2 regions of the Virgibacillus xinjiangensis genome follow, and region 2 is predicted to be linked to the other one. Evidence: riboswitches for the same ligand, from Rfam matches in the RefSeq annotation. Region 2 holds a riboswitch; the other holds the start of a gene.
What was found. A riboswitch is a leader RNA that binds a small molecule or an ion and turns the genes downstream of it on or off. The one in region 2 is predicted to bind thiamine pyrophosphate.

Region 1 (7,386 bases), on a different contig from region 2:
AAAAGCCATTTCCCCATGCTGCAGTACAAACGCACGGTCTGCGGCATCGACGATATCCATGTCATGGGTCACGAACACGATGGCTGTACCCTTCCTCCGCAAATCCATGATATAGGTCATCAATTCAGCAGTAGTCGCTGCGTCCTGGCCGAATGTCGGCTCATCGAACAATAGGATGTCTGGTGTCTCATCGAGCACCGTTGCGACACTCAACCGTCGCTTCTGGCCGCCGCTCAATGAAAAAGGATTGCTGTGACGATGGCTTTTGAGGTGGAACTGTTCCATCCGTTCTGCTGCCGCTCTTTCCATTTCCTCCTCGGTACATCCATTCAGCTTCATTCCGAAGGTCAGCTCCTCATAGACCGTATCGGTAATGAACTGATGCTCTGGATTCTGAAAGACAAAGCCCAGCCGCCTGCGGAGCTCATTTTCCTCCCATTTCTCCAGTGAGCGGCCGGACATGGAAACATCTCCCCTCTTCGGTGTCAGGAGTCCTGCCATCAATTGAAGCAGGGTCGACTTTCCTGCCCCATTCTCACCGATGATTGCTACGAATTCTCCGCCATGGATGTCCATACTCACATCCTTCAGTATTTCCCGTCTCTTCCGGGAAAAAACAAGCCCGTTCACGGAAAGAATTTTTTCCTGTGAAGGGGATGATTCCGGAAGGAGGTCGCGCAAATCCTTTTGATGGGAATATTCTCTTGGCAGGAATACACCAATCTGTTCGAGCAGCTGTTTCTGATTGGTGAAAAGCTGATCAGGTCCATTATCGGCAATCAACTGCCCACCGTTGCCGATCACCAGCACACGGTCCAGCAATTCAAGCCAGTCATCGGCTTGGTGTTCAATGATCAGTACCGACATCCCCCGTTCCTTTTGAATGCTTTCCACCAGTTCTACGAATTCCTGGCTTGAGACCGGATCCAGATTGGCGGTCGGTTCATCAAGAATCAGCATTTCCGGCTCCAGTAAGAGTACGGCCGCTAGTGCAACCTTTTGTTTTTGCCCGCCGGACAGCTCATGAATTTTGTTTTTCTCATAGCCTTCCATGCCGACTGCTTGAAGAATGGCAGGTATCCGCTCTTTCATCTCTGAACGAGGGATTTTCCGGTTTTCCAAAGTGAAGGCCAACTCATCCTCCACGGTTATCATGCAAAACTGGCTTTCCGGATCTTGGAAGACGATGCCGATCTCCTGATTCAGCTCTCCCTTCTCAAACTCGCGGATGTTTTTCCCGTGAAAAAAGATATCCCCGGAGGCAACTCCTTCTACTGCATCAGGATAAAGCCCATTCAGACAAAGGGCGAGGCTGCTCTTCCCGGCACCGCTCGCCCCCATCAGAAGTGTCACCTCATTTGGATAAAGGTTGAAGGTTAGCTGGTCAAACAAGGGCTGCCCATCCTCCTCATAGGAAAAGGAGTAATCACGCACTTCGATCATCGGTCTCCCTCTTCCCTTATGCCACTCCATATTTCCGCTTCCTTTGCAATTCCTTCCCTAAAGCATAGCCTCGCAGGACCCCGGTTTTGGCCAGCTGGTCACTGAGCCACTTGCCAAGTACACCTGCAAGCAGCGCACCGCTGATCATCCTTACAATCAGTGTAGAAACAATCAGCCATGGTGCGAGAGCAATATTACCGGCAGAAAACAGGTTCCAGACAAAGCTGAAAATGGCGGCGGAAACTCCCGACAGCACCAATATACGCAGGCGATAATCCTTCCATTTCGTTGCCGCAAATGCAGCTTCTGCACCCAAACCTTGGATGGCGGCAGCAAGAATCAAACCGGGACCTGCTGCAGAACCGAGCAGGACCTCGACAACACCGGCAATCACCTCTGCCGTAAAAGCGACGCCAGGCTTGCGCAGGATATAGGCTGCCATGATCGACACAATGAACCAGATGCCGAAGATGATCTCGTAGCCGAACGGTGCCAATCCAAACGGAACCAGCACATTTCGGATCCCCTGCCCGACAAGGAAAAAAGCCAAATAGATGACACCGAAAACAACACCCAATACGGACATCAGGACAATTTCTTTCAATTTCCAATGCTTGGTCATATTTTCAACTCCTTATGCTTGATTTGATGGGCTGTTCGCTGAAATCGCAAACGTCATGGTCACATGGGAGACCTTTTCCTGCACGCTGTCAAAAGACTGATGCAGCGCCTGGAAAATATCCTTCACATCACCGTCCAGACGGGTGGCGTAATGGGCATGGCTGACTTCTACGTTGCGGTGTTTGGATAGATCGATCTGTTTATAGATTGCGTCCATATAATCCTCTCTGCCCATTGGATATAGGGAAAACTTGCACCCTGCCTGTTGGGAGATCTGTTGTGATTTTTCCTCATTCAATGGCTCATCCGCTTCATCCATATAAGCATCGGCTTCCGTGTCTCCTGGACAGCCGATGGAGAATGTCCCATTCATTGCCACATGGTCCCCTGTTTTAGCTGCATGCAAGAAGATCGCCTTGGTCACATCGAATACATGTGTCATCTTGCCGCGTACACAGGTGCTCACGTCATCGGTATCCTTCCATACCTTCGATGTATCCACCTCTTCCAACGCCCCGAGAATGATATCGACGAATTTGTCGCTCATCGGATACAGGGTGAATTGACACCCCGCGATTCTGCTTGTCCCACAACTTTTATTGCTCATGTTTTTTCCTCCTTTTTTTGGATATGTACAAAAAAACTGCACTCCCGCGGGAATGCAGTTTGCACGTATCGATTCATCATCTCATGTATCATACAGTGAACTGCACTTCCCCACGCTGGTATTATCCAGATCGGGTTCCAAGGGTCAGACATGTATCCTCTCAGCCGCCTTTTCGGACAGCTCCCCTAGTGCTTGTTGTCGGTTATGCAGTTTTCATGTGTCTTTATGGTATACAATCTTTCGAATTTTGTAAAGGGGATTTAGAATGGAAAAAAATACAGCTTGTTGCATACTGCTGGAGTGTCTGCGAATACTGATCCTGCCCAAACAGCAGAAAACGCCCACGGCTTTACGCCGAGGGCACTTTCTTTTTTAAGTGGCTTTGCATGTTGGACTTCGGGTATAGGATTTAGGAACTCCGAGCGTGGCTGTCTCCGACCCGGGGGTGTTTCCATCTGACGGTAGCAATGATGATTCCTGTAATGATCATCGCGGAGCCTGCCAGAATCCCTATTGTCATGGTTTCCCCTAATAGAATACTGCTGAACAGGAGGCCGAAAATCGGAACAAGAAGTGTTGATATGGTCGCGCTCACCATATCCAGCCTGCTCATGATGATGAACCAGACGGTGAAACATAGGGCTGATGCGAGAACCCCGGAGAACAGAATATAATAGATGAGGTCAAGGTTCCAACTCACCGGTTCGCCCGATTCTGTAAAAACTGTCACCAGGATGATAGCGATGGCCCCGAACAGCATTTGATAAGCGGACGACTGGATTTTTGGCAGATCCTGCACGTGCAGGCGGAAATATGTATTCGATACCGCCCAAGAAAAAGCGCCAATAATGATCAAAACTTCACCGAAGATCACTTCAGCGGGCTGACCAATCCAGATGTCCCATCCTAAAATCGTCAGCAGTCCGATCATGCCGATAGCCAAACCGATTGATTTGGCTGGTGTCAGTTTTTCATGGAGGAACCTCACTGCCAACAGGCTGCTGAACATCGGCATGGAATATAGCAGAACCGACGACTTTCCGGCATCGACAAACATGAGGCCGTACATGACCAGCAGGAAAACGATAGCCGTCTGCAGGATCCCGACGATGATGAGATGCTTCCAATATTCTTTCGGCGGCAGGCCGATTTTCATGATCCAGACGACGAGCAACAGAGTGACCGCACCTGTCCCGAAACGGAAAGAGGAAAACATGAAAGGACCCATGTATTCGAGGGCTGCCTTCATCACTACCCAGGCATAGCCCCATAATAACGTGATAAGCAATACAAGCAGCCAGACAGCCGCTTTATGTTCGGTGATCCATTTCTTTCATTTCATCAACACGGACCCTCCCTTTCTTCAAGCAATTTACCATTTATCATAGCAGTTCCTATGAGAGTAGCCAATGGAACCATTCTGTCCATTGGCAACGACAAGCCGACGGCAGCAATCTTGAGCCTCTATTATTACAAATAGATTACAAAACCTATTAACTTTCTAAAAATGATTAACAACCGCTTTACAGAATCTAAGTCATTTCGACAAAAACTATTATTATTCTCTCTTTCCATTCTACAAAAGCCGAGTGATTCCAGAGATTTCTCAAGCTAATTTTATATTTACATTACACTTCTGTTAAATCTCTCTTCTCCCTCCCCTTTTATGAGATAATACTTGTACAGCTAGGTGTGGCTGAACCAGGAAGGGAGTTAATGCTATGTTTATTCTTGTAAGAAGGATAAATGGTGCTACTGAAATTCTGACGAAATCCAACAGCGACTTGGCTAAGACATTCCCTGACTCCCAGTCGGCAGAATCGTTTGCCCAGAAACTGAATTCCAGTATCCAGCCGAATAAGCAATGGAAAGTAGAGGCTGCCAAGGAAGCGGTAACGGAATAATAACGGATGAATATAAGAAATGAGACCCCTCTCCGTGATGAATGGAAAGGGGTTTTTGAGTGGAATGGTTTTTAGCAGATATTTATAAAGTGAATTTTTCCGAGCATCGGTTGCTAATCTATACCACCGCTACGCCAACATACTTCGCTTTCCGTGGGCACGGCCTCAGTCTCCTCAGAAGAAATGCACTTCTTCCGGGGCCTTCAGACTCGTGCTGTTCCCACTGGAGTCTACGTATTTTGTCTCCGCTGGATTATATTTACTGGTTCTAGTGAGCGATTCACCATATATTCTCTTGCTAGGAAAAAGACTTAATGCTAGATAAAAAGGTTGTAACCACTACAACCAGCGGAGGAAATCCATGGAGACTCCCTCAGGAAAAGTGGCCAACGTGAGATCCTGGAGAACGATAGTTCGAGGAAGCTCACGGGTCACCCGTGGAAAGCGTAGTGGAATTTCCGCAGCGGTGTGGGATGCACACACAAGGCTTGGTAGGCAGTTCTAAAGGATTCATTTGAACTCAATGACGATGCGAGGAGACTTACGAGGCTCCCACGGAAAGCGCAGTGGAATTTCCGCAGCGGTGCAGAAGGCTCACGCAAGGCTTACTATGCTACTAGTATGAAGTACGCATTTAGCGTCCAGCATCTCCACCTACTCAAAGAAAGCCGCAGCATGACACTGCGGCAGCACTAGGGTTTAGGAGGAGGAGGAAATGACCGCCTCGATCTCGATCAGCCATTCCGGGTCGATGAGACGATCCACGCCGACGACTGTGTGGGTTGGACTCAGCTCCTTTTCTTCCGCATCAAAGAATTCCTCATAGGCAGCGAAAAACCCGTCAAAATCAGGCTCTCCTCCATTATTGGAGTCGGAAACGATATAGACACGGAGGTGGGTCACATCCGATAAAGAAAGGTCCCTTTCTTCCAGTTGGGCTTCCAGATTTTCAAAAATGCCTTTGGCCTGTGTCTCTGTATCTCCATACCTTTCATACGTGTTTTCACCATCTCCAACCATCAACGGAGGAGCTATCGTACTGAACCTCAGTTGATCATTCTTTTCCGGCAGCTCTACAGGATTGGAAATCACGGGAGAGGACAGTTCCATGAAATCCACCTCTCCAGAAGTGAAGCCTTCCTTCTCCTTGCCGGCATAGGTGAAGGAACCAACAAGCATAAACAAAGCGGACCCATATAGAAAAATAGCGGCCATGTATTTCTTTTTCATCCAATGATCATCTCCTTTGTTCCCATGTGGACCTCCTTCTCCAGTAAGCCATTCAGATTGGTTATTATTATTAATATAATTGAATATTCACAGAATATAAACCATTTCGACATACATTTTAACGAAATACAATGAAATTAGTGATTAAGCCTGTATCCTCTACGTTTTAATAGTTCCATCGCCTCAGAGATAGTAAAACAGCCCACTCAAGGGGCTGTTGGCTTTTTGTAGATATTTCTCAGATTAATGGACGGATGTTAATCAGATGACGGATCTATCCTACTTACTCATCACTTCCAATAACACGGAAATTCCGAGCCCGCCTCCGATGCCAATGGCGGACAGACAATATTTGGCCCTATGGGGCTGGGCTTCATGAAACAGCCGCGTCAGCAATATGGCACCTGATGCACCATAGGGATGGCCGAACGCAATAGCGCCGCCTCCCACATTCATTTTCTCATAGGGAATGGAGAGTTCTCGTGAAAACAGCACCGGCTTTACGGCGAATGCTTCGTTCAATTCGACCAAGTCGATGTCTGTAGGATTTAATCCTTCCTTTTCCAACAATCGTGAGGTAGCCTCTATAGCACCGATCACCGGATAATTGGGATCAACTCCAGCCACTGCGCTGTTCTTGAACCGAAGAACCGGCTCATACCCAAGTTGATCGGCTTTTTCCTCGGACATGATCAAGACAGCTGCTGCTCCATCATTGATACCGCAGCAATTCCCCATAGTTACCGTCCCATTTGCCGTGAAGCAAGGAGAAAGCCGCGCAAGCATCCGTTCATAATCTAGTCTCGGATGAATGCTTTCATCTTTCATCGGAATTCCCGGCAGTGATACAAGCTCTTCCATAAAACAGCCCTTTTTCAAGGAATCAACGGCCCGCCGGTAGCTGAGCAATGCATAGTCATCCTGCATCTCTTTGGTGATTCCGTATCTTTCGGCTATCCGATCAGCAGCCCACCCCATATCCGGATCACCGATGGATTCGGGAGAGAAGCGAGCCCGTTTCTTATATGGTGACTGGCTGCTGCTTTCCACACCACCGGCAATAAAGATTTCTCCTGCACCACCTTGGATGAGATGACATGCCAGCCGGATGGCTTCCAAGCCTGACCCACATTGCCGGTCGATTGTCAGGCCGGGAACGGAGGTAGGCTGCCCGCTCTCAAGGGCAGATAACCTTGCAACATTCCCACCTGGACCGACTGCATTGCCAAACAGGATGTCATCCACGGGTTGATCCAGCCCCTGAACCAGCTCTTGGATCACCGATGCGGCAAGTGTCTCAGGCGGCAGGGCTTTGAGCATTCCATTCTGTTTACCGATGGGTGTCCGTTTCGCTTGGACAATCACTGCTCTCTTCATGAAGTAATCTCAGTCTCCAGCCAGTTTCTGGCCTCCCGGCGTGAAACCTTTCCACCGGTGGTATGAGGCAGCTGTTCCATCTTCCTCCATACTCTTGGGATTTTATAGGTGGACAGGTGTTTCAGACAATGGGCTTTCAGTTCACGAATACTTATATTGCCCTGATAGACAGCGGCTACTTTCTCTCCCCAATACTTATCCTTC
Region 2 (7,386 bases):
AAACCGTTAGGACAAAATAGCCGGTCACCACCTGAGTCATCGCCAATAGGACCCAGCCCAACCCTTCTGTATATGCAGTACCAGGACCACCTATGAAACTGCTTGCACTACCGTATGTAGCAGTCATGGTCATTGCTAAGATAAATCCGCCCATACTCCGGTCCCCCAGAAAGTAGGACTCCAGGAATGTCTCAGACGATTTCACACTCCTACTCGACCAAATGCCGACTGCGAACATTAAAACTAAGAATACAATTAACGGAATCAATGCCTGCCAGTTCATGTCTCTTCTCCCTCATCATCCAATGAAACTTCGACAAAAAACTTTTTGACGATCACCGTCACCAGAACCGCCATGACAATAAACCCCAGCACACAACTGTAAAAGAACCAAGCGGGAAACCCAAAAACATAGGAATAATCTTCCGGGTCCTTGCTGCCAAGCCCATAGGCAAACCCATACCACCAGATAAAATTGAAAATAACCAAGGCCACTCCGATAAGAGCTTCCCTATTGGCTACCTTAAACCGCTCATCCTTCCCTTCCGACTTGCTGGACACTTTTCATCCCCCATTTCTAAAAAGTTATACTATTCTTTCGAATATAACCTATCAAGTTTTATCTGTAAATATCCTGTACTTATGCCATAAGTATATCTAATATCCTTGCATGTTTGCACGTTTTCCTTCTTTCAGTGGGTATGATAGTGTAGTTATGTCGTAAATTCATTCAATTGTCAGCCATCTTATTCATGCTGAACCTCCCGGTCTCTGTAAAAGATATAGATTTTTTGTAAAAAACCCTTGAAAAATAGTTGGTAACCCTTTATAATTTATATTTGTGATAGCCAATATGGGGCATTAGCTCAGCTGGGAGAGCGCTTCGCTGGCAGCGAAGAGGTCAGCGGTTCGAGCCCGCTATGCTCCATCAAAAAAAGAGAAGCTTCCTTATATGATAAGGAAGCTTCTCTTTTTTTAGATTCTTTTCTTACACCTATCCAACTTATCCTTTTGTAAATGGGAAGATTCTACTGACAAACGCTCACTTCTTTGTTATGATAAAACAGAAAACTCAATAAACGTAAAACTACTAGGGGTGCCGAAACACAGGCTGAGAGGAAAGATGAATTTTCCGACCCTTATGGACCTGATCTGGATCATACCAGCGGAGGGAAGTAGTCAGACAAAATGTCATCTATTTTCAGCTTGTTCAAGCCAGGTCCTATATGGGATCTGGCTTTTTTGGTGCCCCAAAAGGGGAGAAAGATGTGAACCGTACACATTTACTTACAGTAATGGCTGTTTTCATTGCAATTGGGACAATAACTTCCCAGTTGCTCTGGTTTCCTGCCGGCATAGCAAAAGCTTATCCAGTACAGCATGCGATCAATGTTATGGCCGCTGTGATCCTCGGCCCGGGGCCGGCAATAGTCATCGCTTTTATGATCAGCCTTTTAAGGAATATGCTGGGGCTTGGTACACTACTTGCCTTTCCTGGAGCGATGGTGGGCGCATTCTTGGCAGGAATTCTATACCGCTGGTTGGGTCGGAAAATTTGGGCTGCTGCAGGAGAAGCAGTTGGCAGCGGCATTGTCGGGGCTTTATTTGCCGTTCCCTTTGCCAATATCTTGATGGGCAGCTCTGCCGGTGCCCTGGCGTTTATCCCGCCATTTGTCGTTAGCAGCAGTACTGGAGCAATCATCGGATGGTTTATCGTTACGAAGCTATCCACCAATAATGCCTTAGAGCTTACAGGGAGGAACTCATAATGAAACATATACCATGCGCCTTAACGATTGCCGGCACGGACCCCAGTGGTGGAGCGGGAATCCAGGCTGACTTAAAAACTTTCCAGGAATTAAAAAGCTACGGCATGTCTGTCATCACTTCGGTAGTTGCACAAAACACGACAGGAGTGCAGGCTGTCCAAGACATACCACCAGACATGATTGCCAGTCAGCTTGAATCTGTTCTATCAGATATGCCGGTAGATGCCTATAAAACCGGCATGATCAGCAATATTCCCATGATGGAAGTGATTGAACAGAAGATGGCCGCGCTCCGCATCCCTTATGTTATGGATCCAGTGATGGTTGCGACCAGCGGGGATGCACTTATAGAAAGGGAGGCCAGAGCTTTTCTTCGTAAACATCTTGTTCCATTGACGTCACTGATTACACCGAATATACCAGAGGCTGAATTTCTCATAGACAAAGGGATTGATAGCACACAGGATATGAAGTCGGCAGCTAAGGAACTTGTCCATACGTATGGAGCCGGAGCCGCTCTAATTAAAGGAGGGCATATCGAAGGAGATGCCACAGACTTCTTGTATGATGGCCACGATATGTATGCTTTTTCGGCCGAAAGAATTCACACAACCAGCACACATGGAACAGGGTGCACCTATTCAGCAGCAATCACTGCATCTCTCAGTCAAGGAATTCCTTTGGTAGAGTCTGTAAAGATTGCGAAAAAGTTTATAACAGCTGCCATCCAACATGCATCCGGACTTGGGGAGGGAAATGGGCCGACAAACCATTGGGCTCTCAGAGAAGAGGGAGTGAAACAATGAAAGAAGCTATTATTACAGAAGTCAGAAAGCAGCAACCGTTGATTCACCATTTAACCAACCAGGTGGTCATGAATTTCTCAGCAAATGGCTTGCTCTCTTTTGGGGCTTCCCCCGTAATGGCCAAAGCTGAGGAAGAGGCTGCAGAAATGGCTGCCCATGCCGACGGGCTGCTTATAAATATAGGAACCCTTACAGCATCCGACTTAAAAGCGATGATCTTTGCAGGGAGGACCGCCAACCAGAAAGGCATCCCGGTAGTCCTGGATCCTGTCGGGGTTGCGGCTACCTCCTTCCGGCGCAATGCTGTTGAACAGTTACTAGCTGAAGTGCAGCCGACGGCCATTAAAGGAAATGCCGGAGAAATGGCCCATTTGGTGGGACTTCCTTGGGAAACAAAAGGTGTCGACTCTATAGGAGGTGATGCAGAGCATATCGCCGCCCAAGTCGCAAGAACTTATGAAACGACTGCGATTGTTACCGGTGCAAAGGATATTATTTGTACTGGCAACAGAAATTCCGAAAATAATACGGGACATCCCCTTCTCGCAAAAATAACCGGAGCTGGCTGTTTACTGGGATCCATTTTGACGGCTTGCTTAACAACCAGCCATCCAATCCAACAACAGGCACTTGCCGCTACGGAATTCTATGGCACAGCAGCCGAATATGCAGCAGAAATTTCAGGAACGGATAGACCTGGCACTTTTATGCCTCTATTCATAGATGCACTCCACAAGCATCCAGCTGACTTTCATATAAGGAGGAACACAAATGAGTGAACCAATCCGGCACGCACTCAGAAAATACTTGATTATGGGCAGCCAAGACTGTCAGCGCCCTCCAGATGAGATCTTGCGTGATGCAATTGCGGCAGGTATAACCGCCTTTCAGTTCCGTGAAAAAGGGGCTGGCTCCCTAAAAGGAGATAAAAAAAGGATTCTAGGTCTGGAACTGAGAGATATTTGTCGAACCCATCACATTCCTTTCATCATAAATGATGACCTCTCCCTGGCTGAAGAATTGGACGCGGATGGCATTCATGTCGGGCAAGATGACAAATCGGCAGAAGAGGTTAGGAGAATGTTTCCAAACAAAATTCTCGGTCTTTCCGTATCCAATGACACAGAGTTAGCAGGCAGCCCTCTCTCTGTTGTTGACTATGTGGGTGCAGGTCCTGTTTTCTCTACCCGTACGAAAGCAGATGCAAAGAACCCTGTAGGGATCGAGTGGATCAAAACTCTACGAACTAAGCATCCTGCATTACCCATTGTAGGGATTGGAGGAATTACTGCAGAGAACGCACATACAGTCATCCATGCAGGAGCAGATGGAATTTCCGTGATCTCTGCAATCACTCAGGCAGCCGATATCCAGTCCGTTGTAGAGAAATTATAAATAGATAGGCTAAAGATCCCACATCGGCCCATTTTGATGATTTCGCTCCCAACCTGGAGCATCCTCCCATATAGTATAAAGAGAACATTTTAGGGGAGGACCTTTTATGAATCATCGTCCATGGCCGCCCTCAGATGAGGAGAGGCAATTCAATTTACCGCAGTTTATCTGGAACCAGTTATTCGGGCAGGGAGGGGCAGGTTTCGGTCCCCCTGGGCCAGGAGGGTTTCCAGGTGGGCCAGGAGGGCAGCCTGCTAGTGCTCCAAGCACTCCGCCACCGCCTTTCACTCCAGAACAGCCTCAATTCCAGCTGTATGCAGTCGACCCTGGGGGAATTCGAGGGTGCCTGTACCGCTTTACCTATATATGGTTAAGGACAGACTCTTTTTGGTTTTATCCCACCTTTGTCGGACGAAACTCCATCGCTGGTTACCGATGGCAGGGGCGCCGATGGGTATACTTCGGAATCGACCTCGACCGAATCGAATCCTTCCAGTGTTATTAACTGACATGAAACGAGCGGAACAATCAAAAGCCCTGGCTGCATAAGAGCAGCCAGGGCTTTTCAAGTTCTTATTTATCCATTTTCTTATGAATTTCCCTCTGCCAGATCAAACCTTGTTCCAGTGCCATCCTTTTCGCAATCCGAGGGGCCGTCCATAAAGGCGGCAACAACAGCAAGGAAACTGGTACAGCCGTTATAACGATTGAATTCTGGATAGAAGCAATGCTGTCTTCTCCTATGGTCAATATAACCATCGTAGTTGCCCCGAAAATCAATGCCCAGAAGACACGAAGCCAGCGTTTCGGATGGTCATTCCCAGTCAGGGTCGCTGCTACCGTATAGGACATAGTGTCCGTAGTAGTTGCCACAAATATGATGGAAACCAAAAGAAAGCCTAGTCCCATAACAGTGCCCATCGGCAGTTGATCCGTAATGGCCATTACTGCAGCAGGCATACCGCCCTCATTCAATGCATTGGACACTGAACCGGGGTTCTGCATCTCAAAATGCACGCCGGTCCCGCCTACAACGGAGAACCAAAAGTTATTGACAATAGGCGCCACGATGGACACAGCAATTATCAGTTCCCGGATGGTCCGGCCGCGGGAAATCCGGCTGATAAAAACGATCAGCATCGGAGCATAGCCGATAAACCAACCCCAGAAAAAGATCGTCCAAAATGACAGCCATCCTTCATCTCCTCGATACATGCTCATCGTGAAGAAGTTCTGGATATGAAACCCGGTGCCGCCAACAAAAGCATCAATAATAAACATGGTAGGGCCAATAATCAGTACGACTACTGCCAAAAAGATGGTGAAGCCGACATTATAGCGGCTCAGCGTTAAGATCCCTCGGTCTACACCCGTCGCTGCGGACACAGCCGCTATAAGGACAAGGGCGAAGACAACCAGGATACTTACCGTCAAGGTATTCGGCACACCGAACATATGGTTCAGACCATAGGATATCTGCAGACCCAGGAATCCGAGTGGTCCAAGCGTGCCCGCAACCGTAGCTATAATCGAAAATATATCTGCTGCGGAGCCCAAAGCGTTCTTATGGTAGATCTTCTCCCCGAAAAGAGGGAATAAAAGACCTCTGGGCTTAAGGGGATAACCTTTACTGTAATGCACATACATCATGACGATTACAGCAAGAGTCCCTAAGATAGCCCACGCCGTGAATCCCCAGTGCAAAAAAGCTTGTGCAAAGGCTGCTTGAGGGTTGTTGAATTCTCCCCCTCCAAACAACGGGGGTGTATCCATGTAGTGATACATCGGCTCGGAAGCAGCCCAGAATACGCCTCCACTCGCCAAAAGGGTTACAAGGATCATAGCAACCCAACGGAAGTAATTATACTTTGGTTCTGTTTGATTACCGAGACGGACCTTTCCATATTTAGAGACAGCCAGCCCCAGTCCAACTAAGAAATTACCAAGCAGCAAGAGCTGCCAATATGCTCCGAACAAGTCAGACGAATAGGCAAACAATGTGTTGACCGTTTCTCCTACCCTTTCATTGCTGATCAGGGAAAGGACAATAAATATAATTAAAAAACTGCCGCTTATAATGAATACTGGCCAATCCAATCGATTCTTCTTCTTTTTACTTTCTGATTCCACACTTTTCCTCCTAAGTTGATTCACAAGCAAGTGTCTAAAACTATACTGCCATGTCATAAAGACCGTTGAATGGAGAGCAGGTGGCCTGAATGAACACCGGCATAGGCACCATGTACAGACTCCATCAACTTGCCCTGATTCTATATTAGTTTACTATTATAGGCAGGTTTTATGTAATAGTCAACAAAGGTGGGGTTCCTCACTTCTGCACAGAAATATGCATATGGCTATCCAACGCCTGCTTCAAGGAACTGTAGGTTTGGATGGTGGAAAAGTCCACACCCAGACTCACCATCGTTTGGGATACTTCCGGTCGAATGCCGGCAATTATGGTTTCTACCCCAATCAACTCCAGTGATTGGATAATCTTATATATATTATACGCAACCATGGTGTCCACCAGTTTCACACCCGAGAGATCGATGAATAGATGGCTCAGATCCTTCTTGCTAGCCTCATCGAGTGCTGTTTTCATCAGAAGTTCTGCCCGGTTTTCATTAATGCCCCCAATGATCGGGAGTACTGCAACTTCGTTGAAAATAGTGATCACCGGCGCAGATAGACGCAAAAATTCGTCTTCTGCCTGTTTCATGCGTTCGTCGTATGAATCGATATATGCTTTTGTAAATGAAGAAATGACTTGGTCAAAAAGAGCATCAAAGATATCTGCCGTTTCCAAGGCGACGACAGCGGAAGCTTTCAATTCCAGCATGATCTCTTTCAGCTGCTGCCAGGTCTCTCTTCTGGCTGCTGCCAGTTGCTTAATGGAGTCATCAAGATGTTTTTCATTACGCAATGCCAATTCCCCGGTATTTTTTCCATAAAGAAGGGAGCGTTCATTGGACGATACATCTTTTCCTTGCAAAGCATCAGCCAAAATATCCAGGAACTTCCCAGCATCTCCCATTATTTCAGGCTCAACCGACAGCCTTTCCAACAGTTCATTTCGAACAGCTTCTAATTGCTTTCCGATTTGTTCCATCTCTTCATTTATCATCTGCTTCCCTCCGCCAATCTGTCTTGCCCAATTCAATCAATAACCCTTTTGCTTTGATTCATCTGCTCCATGACCGATGGGTTCGTATGACCCTAATCTTTCAGGATATTATCTACGGTAGCTTCCACCTCGCCACGGGACATCTTTTCTCTGCCTTTCTCCATCGCCCGCAACGTCTTTTTGGCCAGTTCCAATGGAATCCTGCAGAATACCAGGATATTCCGGGCACGGATCTCCTTTATATACAGATCTGCTTGTCTAAGGTTTTCGTTCGCATAGGAAAATAAGT

Region 1: it holds a riboswitch for thiamine pyrophosphate, as region 2 does, so the genes downstream of both, ACFOGI_RS06030 (YkoF family thiamine/hydroxymethylpyrimidine-binding protein) here and thiW (energy coupling factor transporter S component ThiW) in region 2, are expected to answer to the same signal.

Annotation. Positions count from the first base shown of each region.
Region 1 covers NZ_JBHRSA010000025.1:27,358-34,743, reverse strand. Annotated here, with positions in the region: gene ACFOGI_RS06040 (ABC transporter ATP-binding protein) at 1-1,443, opposite strand, end outside; gene ACFOGI_RS06035 (ECF transporter S component) at 1,460-2,065, opposite strand; gene ACFOGI_RS06030 (YkoF family thiamine/hydroxymethylpyrimidine-binding protein) at 2,078-2,671, opposite strand; TPP riboswitch at 2,762-2,868, opposite strand; gene ACFOGI_RS06025 (DMT family transporter) at 3,081-3,959, opposite strand; gene ACFOGI_RS06020 (hypothetical protein) at 4,393-4,575, shown strand; gene ACFOGI_RS06015 (Rid family hydrolase) at 5,275-5,805, opposite strand; gene ACFOGI_RS06010 (acetyl-CoA C-acyltransferase) at 6,085-7,182, opposite strand; gene ACFOGI_RS06005 (AMP-binding protein) at 7,179-7,386, opposite strand, start outside.
Region 2 covers NZ_JBHRSA010000057.1:47,378-54,763, forward strand. Annotated here, with positions in the region: gene panF (sodium/pantothenate symporter) at 1-283, opposite strand, end outside; gene ACFOGI_RS15720 (YhdT family protein) at 280-561, opposite strand; tRNA gene ACFOGI_RS15725 (tRNA-Ala) at 856-928, shown strand; TPP riboswitch at 1,083-1,191, shown strand; gene thiW (energy coupling factor transporter S component ThiW) at 1,269-1,769, shown strand; gene thiD (bifunctional hydroxymethylpyrimidine kinase/phosphomethylpyrimidine kinase) at 1,769-2,575, shown strand; gene thiM (hydroxyethylthiazole kinase) at 2,572-3,354, shown strand; gene thiE (thiamine phosphate synthase) at 3,347-3,970, shown strand; gene ACFOGI_RS15750 (BCCT family transporter) at 4,544-6,100, opposite strand; gene ACFOGI_RS15755 (STAS domain-containing protein) at 6,300-7,097, opposite strand; gene ACFOGI_RS15760 (squalene/phytoene synthase family protein) at 7,190-7,386, opposite strand, start outside.